Regions from separate parts of the Alkalibacterium indicireducens genome, predicted to be linked through region 2. Evidence: riboswitches for the same ligand, from Rfam matches in the RefSeq annotation. Region 2 holds a riboswitch; each other region holds the start of a gene.
The links. A riboswitch is a leader RNA that binds a small molecule or an ion and turns the genes downstream of it on or off. The one in region 2 is predicted to bind thiamine pyrophosphate.
Positions count from the first base shown of each region.

Region 1: linked by a shared signal. The riboswitch ahead of thiT (energy-coupled thiamine transporter ThiT) and the one ahead of thiM (hydroxyethylthiazole kinase) in region 2 are both predicted to bind thiamine pyrophosphate.
Region 3: linked by a shared signal. The riboswitch ahead of tenA (thiaminase II) and the one ahead of thiM (hydroxyethylthiazole kinase) in region 2 are both predicted to bind thiamine pyrophosphate.

Region 1 covers NZ_BAAADA010000078.1:4,250-8,858, reverse strand. The annotation lists gene ABFX15_RS04975 (biotin--[acetyl-CoA-carboxylase] ligase) at 1-111, opposite strand, end outside; gene ABFX15_RS04970 (ribonuclease J) at 282-1,964, shown strand; TPP riboswitch at 1,991-2,096, shown strand; gene thiT (energy-coupled thiamine transporter ThiT) at 2,187-2,753, shown strand; gene cls (cardiolipin synthase) at 2,844-4,298, shown strand.
Region 2 covers NZ_BAAADA010000058.1:7,373-11,981, reverse strand. The annotation lists gene ABFX15_RS04005 (hypothetical protein) at 1-194, shown strand, start outside; gene ABFX15_RS04000 (insulinase family protein) at 341-3,232, shown strand; TPP riboswitch at 3,493-3,590, shown strand; gene thiM (hydroxyethylthiazole kinase) at 3,661-4,497, shown strand.
Region 3 covers NZ_BAAADA010000139.1:188-4,796, reverse strand. The annotation lists gene ABFX15_RS08305 (lactonase family protein) at 1-615, shown strand, start outside; gene ABFX15_RS08300 (flavin reductase family protein) at 848-1,471, shown strand; gene ABFX15_RS08295 (PTS sugar transporter subunit IIA) at 1,627-2,133, opposite strand; gene ABFX15_RS08290 (undecaprenyl-diphosphate phosphatase) at 2,327-3,154, shown strand; TPP riboswitch at 3,232-3,333, shown strand; gene tenA (thiaminase II) at 3,639-4,307, shown strand.

The DNA of each region.
Region 1 (4,609 bases), on a different contig from region 2:
CTGATTTATCTCTTCTGTCTCTATGTGAAGGGTCTTACTGACGAGATCAAAAGAAACGAAAGACGGATAGTCTGCTTTAAGTAAAGCAATAAAAGAAGAAATTAGTGACATGAGAGACTCCTTTTTAAAATTAGTTAATTAAGGTCAGTATACCTGATAAGTAGGCATTTGCCTATATCTATGCTATACTGAAACTGTTAAGCACATAACGGGCGAACGTACATAGGTGAAATAAACTATAAAATCAAATGCTGTAACAAGCGTATTAGAGGTGGAAGATTGTGAGTAATATAAAGATTATTCCTCTTGGAGGAGTAAGAGAAAATGGTAAAAATCTGTATGTACTGGAATCTGGAGACGATATTTTCGTCTTGGACTGTGGACTGATGTATCCTGAAGATGAACTGTTCGGAATCGATGCGGTCATTCCTGATTTCAGTTATCTTGAAGAAAACAAAGACAAAATTACCGGAGTCTTTCTGACTCATGGCCATGAAGATGCAATTGGCGCACTGCCTTATTTCCTTGATACATTTAATGTTCCTGTATTCGGTTCAGAGCTGACTATAGCTTTAGCTAAGCTGTTTGTGGGTCAGTCTAATCTGTCGACATCCTTCGATGACTATCATGTGATCGATGAACACACTGAAATCGACTTTAATGGAACAACAGTCAAATTCTTCCGTACGACCCATACGATTCCAGATTCAATGGGAATCGCCGTTCATACAGAAGAAGGAAACATTGTCTACACCGGGAACTTCAAGTTCGATCAGAGTTCTCAGGACATGTACAGAACAGATCTTTCTCAGATCGCAGACTTAGGTAAAGAAGGCGTTCTGGCCCTGCTGAGTGATTCTGGGGACGCAGAAAGTCAGACTGAAAATGTGTCTGAGAAAAAAGTCCAGGAAGAAGTGCTTGATATCTTTCAGGATACCAGCAGCAGGATTATCGTGGCTGCAGTAGCAAGCAATATTTTAAGAATTCAGCAGGTTTTAAATGCGGCGCACAGTTCAGGTAGAAAAGTGTTCATCACTGGAAAGAACCTGGAAGCTATTCTAGAAACAGCCATGGATCTTGACAAGCTGACACTGCCTGATGAACATCTGATTGAACCTATCAGTAAAATCGATAAATATGATGACGACGAAATTCTGGTTCTCGAAACGGGATCAGCGGGTGAGCCAATCAAAACACTCAACCGTATGGCTACATCTAATCATGATCAGGTGAACATCAAAGAAGGGGATCTTGTGTTTATTGCTACCAGCCCATCTACAGCAATGGAAGTCATGGTAGCTGAGACAGAAAACCTGATTTATAGAGCCGGTGGGACAGTAGTCAAGTTATCCAGCAGACTGAAAGCGTCCGGGCATGCGACGCCTAATGATCTGCAGCTGATGATCAACCTGCTGAGACCGACTTACTTCATACCGATTCAGGGTGAATACAGAATGCTTGCTGCCCATGCAGACCTGGCAAATGAGACAGGAATCCCTTATCAGAATATCTTTATTTTGAGTAATGGTGACGTCGTTAGCTATGCTAAAAATAAAATGACACAAAGCGGACAGGTATCTGCAGATAATACACTGATCGACGGGATAGGTATCGGTGATATCGGGAACATTGTCTTGCGTGACAGACGTCTGTTGTCAGAAGATGGTATTTTCGTTGCAGTAGTTACAATCGACCGTAAAAAGCAGCGTATCGTGTCTGATCCTCATATCGTTACGCGCGGATTTGTATTTGTAAAAGAGAGTCAGGATCTGATTAATGAATCGACGGAAATAGTGAAGAGTATAGTCAAAAAAAATCTCAAGCATAACGATTTTGACTGGGGTTCAATCAAACAGGATATTCGTGAAGGCCTGAATAACCACCTGTTCAAGAAAACGAAGAGAAGACCGATCATTCTTCCAGTAATTATGGAAGTCAATCAGAACAGACGCTTTACGAGATAATTATTTTGTATATAATTAAATATCAGATACTGTACTAGGGGAGTCAATATATTGGCTGAGAGTGAACTGTGAGTTCAGACCCTTAGAACCTGTACGTTCATACGTGCGCAGGAAGAGTACTTAACTGAGATCGACAGATCAGAGTAGGCACAAGCGCGCTCTCATAAATGTCATAATCTCCTTCCCTAGTTCAGTAAACTAACTAGAGGAGGAGATTTTTTTATGCAGAACAGACAGTTGAGGATCTATCTTGAAGGGACTTTATTTGCCGCACTTGGGATGGTGCTCTCCTGGATTCCCTCAGGAATAGGGTCGTCATTCAGTGTTTCCTTAGGCATGATTCCGTTGACTTTCTACGCTATCAGAAGAGGTTTGGGGCCAGGGATATTTGCCGGTTTTTTATGGGGGATCCTTCATTTTGTTACAGGATCGGTATACATGCTGAATGTGTATCAAGTCATTATTGAATACACAATCACCTATGCGAGCATTGGGCTGGCCGGATTCTACTCCAAAGACATTCTTGAGGGGATCAGAAACCAGAAAGGAAAACGGGTAAACATGACTATCGTCGCTGCTGTTCTAGTTGGAGCTGCCGCTCGGTATTTCTGGCACTTTATAGCCGGCTGGATATTCTGGGGAGACTATGCTTTATGGGGACTCAGTGCCTTTACATTTTCTCTAGTCATGAACGGTCTGAGTATGATCTCGACCGCCTTAGTGACCATGATCGTATTGCTGATGCTGTATGACCGGTCTCCACTGATTTTTGTTCCTAAAGGGAAATAACTGTTGCCGGCTTAAGATAGTGGACAGGAGGTTACAGGCTAATGTACACTAAGATAAATAACATTACCTTAGTGTATGAAGGAGACCTGTATGACGATTTTAAGCACGATTTTCTGGGGGTTTATTTTTCTGAACTCGGCTTTAGCCATATTTACTGTGTTTAAAGAAAAGGAACGGGACATCGCAGCGATCTGGGCCTGGCTGCTGGTCATTACGATGCTGCCAGGTTTCGGATTTGTGATCTATCTGTTTTTAGGAAGAAAAATATCAAAGGAATCTATTTTTGATCTTCGAAGTCAGGACCGCATCGGGATGCCTCAGCTGGTCGAGTCACAGAAGAGTCTGATCGAATCAGAGAACCTTGATGTTCCTGAATCAAATTATCAGGATAAGACATTTGAAATGGTCCGTTTATTTCTGGAAAGTAATCAGGCTGTTTTAACAAAAGGCAATAAAGTAAGAATTATAAGTGATGGAGAGGAAAAATTCGACCAGCTCATAAGAGATATTGAGAAAGCAGAGCATCATATTCATGTGACGTATTATATCTTTAGAGGGGATAATATAGGTCTGAGACTCTTGAGGGCTCTAGAAGAAAAAGCGAAACAGGGAGTTGAGGTCAAAGTATTGTACGACCCGGTTGGTGCCCGAGTACTGGGCAAAGATTTCTTCAACAAACTGAGAACATACGGCGGCCATGCTGAACCGTTTTTCGGCTCGAAATTTTTCCTGATCAACCTGCGTCTAAACTATAGAAATCACCGGAAAATCGTAGTGGTTGACGGAAAAGTCGGCTACACTGGAGGATTTAACGTTGGCGATGATTATCTGGGTATGTACGAAAAAATGGGCTACTGGAGAGATACCCATCTAAGAATAGAGGGAAATGGTGTGCTTACTCTGCAGACTCGATTTTTAATGGACTGGAACGCATCATCTAAAGACAAGCAAGTAAACTATGGGGAAGTTTATTTCCCGTTTTCAAGTCTAAAAGGGTCTACAGATATGCAGATCGTTTCCAGTGGTCCGGACAATGAGATGCATGCCATCAAGAAAGGGTTCATCAAAATGATCAGTATGGCTAAAGAATCCGTTTTGATCCAGACACCTTATTTCATTCCTGATGAAGCATTGATGGAAACAATCAAAATAGCCATCCTGTCAGGCATCAAAGTGAAAGTGATGATACCTAACAAGCCGGATCATCCATTTATTTATCGTGCCACTCTAAGCTACGCAGAAGAACTGGTAAAGAGTGGGGCAGAAGTTCATATTTACGACAATGGATTTCTTCATTCCAAAGTTATTGTGATAGACGGTGAGATTTTATCAGTAGGGACTGCAAATTTTGATATAAGAAGTTTCCGTCTGAATTTTGAAGTCAATGCATTTATTTATGATCGTTACCTCGCCAAAAAACAGGTCAGACTTTTTGAAGAGGATGAAAAGAAATCGTATTTACTGACAGAAGACATGATCAAAAATTATTCCAGATGGGAAATTTTCAAACAGCAGTTTTCCCGGCTTTTTTCACCCATACTATAACTATCATTCACGTCTGTTCACTGCATGTGGAAATCCTTAGGGTACGTCCAGCATATTGAACAGGCGTGTTTTTTTTATTCCTTAATTAATGCTGTCTCATCCTATTATAATGATTAAATCATAAAATGCTTTTTTTATATGCAAAATTATACAAGCGGTTACAATGGGTCATCACAACGAAGCTGGCTTAAAAACGTATGATTTGCAATTGTTTAAGCTTTCTGTAATAATGAATAAGGACCTTTTTATTGCAAAAATATGTAGGGTAAATTGCATGTATTTGCTTGAAGAAACTAATTAGCCAGTAAGGT
Region 2 (4,609 bases):
TCCTGATCTTTCTGTCTTTCCTGAATGGTAGTCTACTGTCAATTGTAGCCATTCTGTCCATTAAAGCATTCGCCCGCTACAAGCTCATAGCGGATGATCCGTACTTTTCTGAATATTTTGTTATAGGGACGATGCTGAGTGTCCTGATTACCTTCTTGAGCTACCTGATCCTGATCGGTTTGTCGGCCTTTTAGGTCAGATGAGCTAATATGTTACAAAGGACCGACAAGCTCGATATAGAATAACTATAATTATTTTATCCTCTCAGTATAGGAAATTCTTAATGGATAAGGTACAATGAAGTTGCATGAAAAAATAATGTGAATTAGAGGAGAATTGTATGACATTTAATAAAATCGAAACCCAGGATCTACCTGATATCCAGTCCGTCGGTTCACTGTATGAACACGATGAAACTGGGGCACAGGTCCTGCACATAGACAATGATGATCAGAACAAGGCCTTCACCATCGCCTTCAAGACCCCTCCATACAACGATAATGGGATCGCTCATATCCTTGAGCATTCGGTATTGAATGGGTCGGAAAAATACCCGTCCAAAGAGCCTTTTGTGGAACTTATCAAGGGGTCACTGAACACCTTCGTCAATGCCATGACGTTTTCGGATAAAACAATCTACCCGGTTGCATCTACGAATGAAAAAGACTTTATGCACCTGGTTGGGGTATACCTCGATGCTGTATTCAGTCCCAAACTGTATACTGACCCGCAGATTCTTGAGCAGGAAGGCTGGCACTATCACCTGGAAAGCATCGACGATGACCTGATTTATAAAGGTGTCGTCTACAATGAGATGAAAGGGGCGACCGCTTCTCCGGAAGGGCAGCTTTATGATCATCTATCAAACAAACTGTACCCAGGAACAACGTACCAGTACAATTCAGGCGGCTTGCCAAAAGCGATCCCCAGCTTGACTCAGGAAGAGTTCATCGATTTCCATACCAAGTACTATCATCCGACAAATTCACTGACGATCGTCTACGGTGACGCTGATCTGTCCACTGTGTTCGATGCGCTGGATGAGTACTTTACTGGAAAAGGTAAAGGAGACGCAGTCGATCTTACACTGACTATTGCTGAACCGGAAGCGAAAGTATTTGAAGAAACCTACTCGATCACTGAAGGTGATGATCCAGAAGGAAAAGACTATCTGGCCTTAGGCTGGCATGTACTGGAACCTGAAGATACATTGGACCTTTACGGCATGAAAGTCCTGGAGGAAATCCTCTTCGGACACAGTCAGGCACCTCTTCAAAAAGCTCTTTTGGATGCTGAGATAGGTGGAGATATCGAAAGTGATGTAGCAGATATCGGGTATCCGACAGCCTTCATTATTTCTGCCAAATATGCAGACAGCAAGAATCTTGACCGATTCAAGGAAGTGACCGAGAGCACACTTAAAGATATCGTCGACAAGGGACTCGACCAGGCTATAGTAAAGGCTGCTTTAAACAAGATTACCTTCCAGACAAAAGAAGCCGTAATTTCTGAGGACAACCCGCGTGGCGTCATTTATGCGATCAATGCCTTGAGCACCTGGCTGTATGACCATTCGCCTTTTGATCGCCTGCAGTTCTCCAAATACCTTGAAGAACTGGCTGAGCTTGCAGAAGACGGATACTTTGAAAAGCTGATCGAACGCAAACTTCTGAATAATACACACCGGGTCGAACTGATTCTGAAAGCTGAACCTGGAAAGAGCGACAAACAGGAAGCACAGACGCTGGAAAGTCTTCAGAAATTCAAAGCCGGACTGTCTGAGGAAGAGCTGCAGGCAATCGTTGACAAGACGCAGCAGCTGATCGAACGTCAGGAAACACCGGACAGACCGGAAGACCTGGAGAAGATTCCAACGCTGACAAGAGACGATCTGACAACGGACGAACCGGACTATCCTCTGGCCATCGATTCATTGTTTGACGGAACGGAATTCTATTATTCCGAGCAGTTCACGTCAGGCATCGATTATGTCAGTCTCTACTTTGACATCAGTGACTTTTCTGCAGATGACTATGCTGCTTTGAGTCTTCTGAGTGATTTACTTGGTGAACTGGACACCGATAAGTACGATGCAGCTGCCCTTCAGACGGAAATGGATACCCACACCGGTGGCATCAACGGAACCGTCACGATATATGAAGATCAGGAAGGCAAGCTCACCCCTTACTTCGTCTTGAGCGGTAAGGCACTGAGTGAACAGCTGACAGAACTCGTTGATCTGATGAAAGAGATCATGACGACTACTCGCTTCGATAATCAGAGCGAGATTCTGAAACAGATCCAGAGTTATATTTCTGATTTTGAGAACCGTGTAAACTTCAGAGCCCATGTCATTGCGGCAAACCGTGCCTTGAGCCAAGTGAAGCCTCTATCTAAGTTGGGTGAACACTTGAACGGCATCGATCAGTTCAATTACTTGAAAGCGACACGTGATGAGCTTAAATCAGAAAATGAGTCTAGCCTGAGCACTGACCTATTAGCCTTACTGGACAAGCTACTAAACAAACGTCGTCTGAATGCCCTATATATTGGAGACAAAGAACAGAGTGTTAAAGTCAAAGAGGCACTGAAAGACGCCTTTGCAGACTTGGAGGACAGTCCTCTAGGGGCAGCGGTCAGCCATGAAGCAGGTAAGAAGCAGAATGAAGCGTTTGTGACCGCACAGGACGTCAACTATGTCGCAGTTGCTGCGGACGCAACGGACCACCTGGAATTTAACGGAGCAACTCAGCTTCTGTCTACTATCTTCAGATATGACTACTTGTGGAACACGATCCGAGTAAAAGGCGGCGCGTACGGCTCGCTTTATATGCATCGCCGAAACGGCAATGTTGCGCTAGCTTCCTACCGGGATCCGAACATCACTAAGACATTGGAAACCTACGCCGGTCTGCCTGATTTCGTCAAGTCGATCGATCTGTCGGAATCTGAACTGCTGAAGTACATCATCGGGACGCTCAGTCCACTGGAACAGCCTAAATCAGCCCGTAATAAAGGGATGACGGCCTTCTCCAGATACAAACAAGGATTGACCAGTGAAGACATCCGACGTCTGAAAGCAGAGATTCTATCTGCAGACGCTCAGTCATTAAATGATCTGGCTGACGCGTATCAGGCGGTGCTTGAGAACCGCTCTGTGGCAGTCATCGGGAACAAGACTCAAATCGATAAGGAAAAAGACCTGTTCGACGCAGTCTATGAACTGTACTAAATCACTTTTAGGGAATGGGGCTGGGAAATAACTAGCTGAATTAGAAGACACCGTCAAATCTAGGAAAAATGATCCTTGATTTGACGGTGTTTTTAATTACTCAGATTTATAAATTATTACTAAAAGGTGACTTTTTTCCCATCCCCTTTTTCATTATTATTATATAATTGGCTTCTACTTTATACTGTCCAGTTCTTTATGTTACACTTCATTTAGATTAAGGAAATGATTAAAGACATGATCAAAAAAAGCATAGCTTAGTTAAATTGAAGGGGGACTCAGACGAGTTGAGAAGGTTATGCCTGACCCTTTGAACCTGTTAGTTCAGACTATCGTAGGGATTAATTGACCATATTTCACTCCCTTATGATGCCTGTCATGACGACTGAGCATCTTTTTTGTTCTGTGTCGATCGAAAGGATGAAAAGATGACCCGACTTGAAGAAATCAGAAAACAGATTAGACAGACAGTCACTGACGTCAAAGAGACGAACCCGATGGCCGGTTCGATTACCAATTCTGTCACGATCAACCTTGTGGCCAATACACAGATCGCAGTAGGCGGATCGGCAGCCATGGTCTACCTCCCGGATGAAGGTCAGTTTCTGGCCAAAGCAGGAGGAGCCACCTACATCAATATGGGAACGATGCTTCCAAATTATGAAGAGACGCTTCCGCTAGCTGTAAAGACTTTGAAAAAAGAGGATAAACCGTGGGTACTGGATCCGGTCGCTATCGGGATAGGCCAACTGCGCACAGCCATGCTGAAACTTTTCAAGGATTACAAACCGGACATCATCAAAGGAAATGCATCAGAAATAATCGCACTTGCAGGATTATGGCATCTTGAAGGAGGGAAAGGTGAATCTAAAGTCAGAGGCGTGGACTCGACCAATCACGTTGATGAAGCAAAAGCCGCAGCTGTATCGATCGCCCGCTGGACAGACGGAGCAGTCATCATTTCAGGAGAAATCGATCTGGTCACTGACGGGGAATATGTGGCTACATGCCGGGGCGGGTCCCATTTCCTCGGAAAAATCACTGGTGGCGGATGTGCACTAGGCGGAGCTGCTTCGATCTATCTGACGTCCAGTACACCGTTCATTGCTGCCTTGACCGCCGTATCAGTCTTCAACCTGGCAGGGGAGCGGGCTGAAGAACAAACCGATGCACCCGCAAGTTTTCAAGTGGCCTTTTTAGATGAACTCTACAAGGCAACACCCGAAGACATTGCAGACTATCATTTTGAAATGGAGGGATTTTAACGTAATTCCGAAAGAAGTCTCCCACTTCTAAACGTATGGGTACGAAGCACCAGTGAAAGTGGGAGATGAATTTCGGTCAAGCGATAGCTTGAAGTGGTTAATGTCATTCTCA
Region 3 (4,609 bases), on a different contig from region 2:
CAGGATGGCCCTCATGCTCACTACTTCGATCTGACTCCAGACAAGAAGTATCTGGTGGCCTGTGATCTCGGAACAGACCAAGTTTACACTTATTCTCTTACAGAAAATAATGAGCTGACAGAAGTGGCAGTTTTTGAAACAGCTCCCGGCACTGGGCCGCGTCATATAGCCTTTCATCCTGATCAAGCTGTTGCCTACGTTTTTGGAGAACTTAGCAGTGAGGTTCTGACTCTGTCTTACGATTCTGAATACGGCTCTTTCAGTCACCTTCAGACAGTTTCTTCTATTCCTGAAGACCATACAGCTTTCAACGGTGGAGCAGCGATAAGAGTTTCTTCAGACGGCCGATTCGTTTATGCATCAAACCGCGGACACGACTCCATTGCCATATTTTCTATCAATGTGGACGGTACGTTGACGCTGAATGACTATGTACCGACTGAAGGAGAGATTCCACGTGACTTTAATCTGGACCCAACGGAATCTTATGTCGTCGTCGGGCACCAGGATACTGATAACCTGACTTTATTTGAACGAGACGCTTCTGATGGAAGCCTGACCTTGCTTCAAAAAGATGTCTACGCCCCTGAAGTCATCTGCGTTCAGTTCGTATAAGTCGATTGATCCTGATACAAACAATTCATTTGAAAGAGAGGCGTTCCCTCTCTTTTTTATTGTATTGATTTTATTCTTCAGAATTTGATATACAAAAATCGGCTCTATCACTTCTTGCCATTTATAGGTCTCAAAACAGGAGGATTGTTCAAAAACTGGAAAGAATCTTGAATTCAGAATATACTTAACTAAGTACCATTACATTATGACTACGAAAAGGAGTATCTCCCTCATGCATCATTTTAAAACATCCGACTTATCTGCCAAACAGCAGTATAAATTTCTAACCGGCAGCGTAATTCCCAGACCAATTGCCTGGATTACATCACTTAATGAAGAAGATGACATTGTTAATGCTGCCCCCTTCAGTTTCTTTAGTGTAGCGTCCAATCAGATCCCACTTCTTACTGTCTCTATCCTGCGCTCAAACGGAAAAGCTAAAGACACAGCTTTGAACATCATCGATCAGAAAGAAGCTGTCGTTCATATCGTGAGTAAATCACTAACTACAGATATGAATGAGACATCTGCTCCTCTTGCCTCTGATGAGAGCGAGCTGGACCGGACAGATCTCTCATTAGTCGACAGTTCGTCCGTTAAAGTCCCTGGAATCAGAGAAGCCCTGATCCGCTTTGAAACCACTCTGTATCAGCATATTCCCATCGTAGACGAATCTGGAGAGGTTGTAACCGACCACTTCCTTCTTAAAGTGACCGATGTGCACATCGATCCAGCCGTATATGATTCTGAGAAGGAATATATCCTCCCCGAACACCTTGAACCAGTGGCTCGATTGTCTGGAAATGCCTATTCTGAAATAGGAAAAGTATTTACCATTGTTCGGCCACAGAACTGATTGAGCATTAGTCAGATTTATCTCGCTGATTCTGAATGTAAATTTTCCGATCAGCTGAACTGCCTGGCACAAATGTGATGAACGCTGGTATTTATACACACTAGAGATCAAAAAAAAAGCCTCAAGAATATCCTTTCCGAGGCTTTTTTAGTGTGTTATTTAGAAGAAACAGAACCGATTTCTGCGCCTTTTTGGGTTTCTCCAGTAGTTGACAGGTCATAATCTCCTACTTGATCCATGTTGGTGAAAACGATGATGACTGTGTTTTCTTTACCGGCAGCTTTCAGGCCTTCAAGGTCTACTGTAGAAATTTTAGTTTCCGGTGTAACCGTGTCGCCTTCTTTGACTAAAGTGTCAAATGGTCCGCCTTCAAGTTCTACAGTGTCGATACCGATGTGAATCAGAACTTCTATGCCGTTATCCAGCTCAAGTCCAACTGCGTGCTGAGTCGGAAAGACACTGACAACCTTACCTGAAGCTGGTGAATAGATGTCGCCATCGCTTGGTACAACACCAAACCCGTCTCCCATCATTTTCTGTGAAAAGACCGGATCATCCACTTCATCGATTGGAATAACTTTTCCATTAACAGGGTTGCTTAATACGACTTTCGTTTCTTTAGGTTCATTCCCTTTTCCTTTTAAAAAGTCAAATACTCCCATATTTCTCCCTACTTTCTTAATATTTTGTGCTGACAGTATACATAATTTCCTATACGTATTCTATAAATAATAGTAACACATCCTAGTGTAAACAAAAACTAAAAAGATTTTGTGATGAATTCTTCATATTCTTATGGTTTTTTAACGCCTGTTTTTGTTAAGATGGAAGAGTTGAATTTAACTAAAAGGAGATATGACTGTGTTATTAGAATTAATAAAGTCCATCATACTGGGCGTAGTACAAGGAATTACAGAATGGCTCCCTGTCAGCAGCACCGGACACATGATCCTGGTAGACGAGTTTCTCATACTTAATACTACTGACGAATTCAAGGAAATGTTCCTTGTAGTCATTCAGCTGGCTTCCATTATGGCGGTAGTTCTGCTTTATTTTAAAAAACTTAACCCCTTTGACTCAGGTAAAAATGATCTGCAGAAAAAAGAAACCTGGCATATTTGGTACAAAGTACTTATCGGTATCATTCCTGCAGGAGTATTCGGCATACTGTTTGAAGATGCCATCCATGACCTTTTCTATAACTGGATTACAGTAGCAGTAGCCCTCATCATCTATGGGGTCGCATTTATCGTAATAGAGAAACGTAATGAAGGAAAGATTCCAACTATAGCAACTTGGGAAGATTTAAATTATAAAGTCGCCCTCATGATTGGTTTCTTTCAGGTGCTTGCTCTGATTCCAGGTACATCCCGTTCAGGTGCAACTATTGTCGGGGCCATCCTTATTGGAACAGCCCGTCCGATTGCTGCTGAATATTCTTTCTTCCTGTCCATACCCGTGATGATGGGTGCAAGTCTGATCAAACTGCTGGGTTTCGGCTTTACTTTCACATTAGAAGAATTGCTCATTCTGATCGTCGGCTGTATTGTATCTTTCCTGGTATCAATCTTTGCAATCAAATTCCTAATGAACTATATCCGTCGAAATGACTTCAGCTCATTCGGCTGGTACAGGATAGCTGTAGGTTTCGTCGTCATCGGATACTTCTGGCTGATTGGGTAAATCATTTAGTTCTGTTCCTTTTTTCTTGCGATACGAGGACACATATGCCATAATGACTTTGAAAGATAATTGAATATCTCTTTCACTAGGGGAGCCGCTGACGGCTGAGAAAAGCAATGCTTTGACCCTTGGAACCTGATCTGGTTAACTCCAGCGTAGGGAAGTGGAGCTTAGATCATTATGTATGGAGTGTTTTAAACGACTCTCCAACGTTCATCATGACTTTTAAGTTATGCCGCCCTGCAGATTAGCAGAGCGGCTTTTTTTGCAGTCAGATAACTTAAATATATTGATGAAGTTAAATGCGTAGATCCATTCCCATTCTTCTCGCGCCCTTCACTTCCTGTATCAGTCCGCTTTTCTCAGTCGGTGTTCTTCTTGTTCGTCTTGTTCTTTTGGTTCGTCTGCCCGTCAGCTATAGTTCTTTTAAGCAGAGACCATAAAGTCCGCAAATTGTAATTACCATACTACTGGAGGCTAAACCATGTCATTTACCGAAGAATTAAGGCAAGAAGCTGATTCAATATTCCAGTCTATTTTCAGACATCCATTCGTACAAGGAATAGGATCTGGAAAGCTTGAAGCTGAACAGCTTATACACTATGTCAAACAGGATTTTGAATACTTAAATACCTTTAATCAAGTATACGGTATAGCTATTTCAAAAAGTGTACTTAGAGAAGATATGGCAGTTTTTAACAATCAGATCACTTTTATTCTGGATGCTGAAGTACATCCTCACACTAATTTCTGTCAGGTAGCTGGTGTCAGATACGAAGATTTGCAATACGAACCTCTAGCACCGTCTGCCCATCATTACACCCGTCACATGCTTGATGTCGCCCAGCGAGGAAGTTTTGGAGAGATCCTCGCTGTTCTGCTCCCTTGTCCGTGGACGTATCTGGAAATCGCTCATTACCTTAAAGAGAATTTTTCTATAGATGAGGCTCATCCTTTTGCTGAATGGATTTCCTTCTATGCAAAAAATGAAGTGGATACGATTATCAATACATTCAGAACACGTCTTGATGCTTATGCCGAAACAGCTTCTGACACTGAGAAAGCCATCATGAAGGAAGCTTTTGTCAAAAGCTGTCAGCTGGAATGGATGTTCTGGAATATGGCATATGAGATTGAAAAGTGGCCGGTCTGAGTAAGCGTTCTGAGTGAGGAAACAGGTGGAATTGACTTGGTCAGCTAGTTTACGACCCTACTCGAGGTCGAGATTGTAATTGAGTGTGTTCTAAGACTCATCATACAGCCTACTCATCCAATCCAAAAGCTAAAATGTCCATACCCATACACTAAATTTCTAATTTGAGTATAGAAAAAGCCGTCAAATCGAGTGGAAATTTCCCTGACTCGATTTGACGGCTTTTATTTTGACTAATCAGCACATGATGAAACAACCTAGAATTTTTCATATCACTGAATAAGGAATCCTTTTAACGTAAT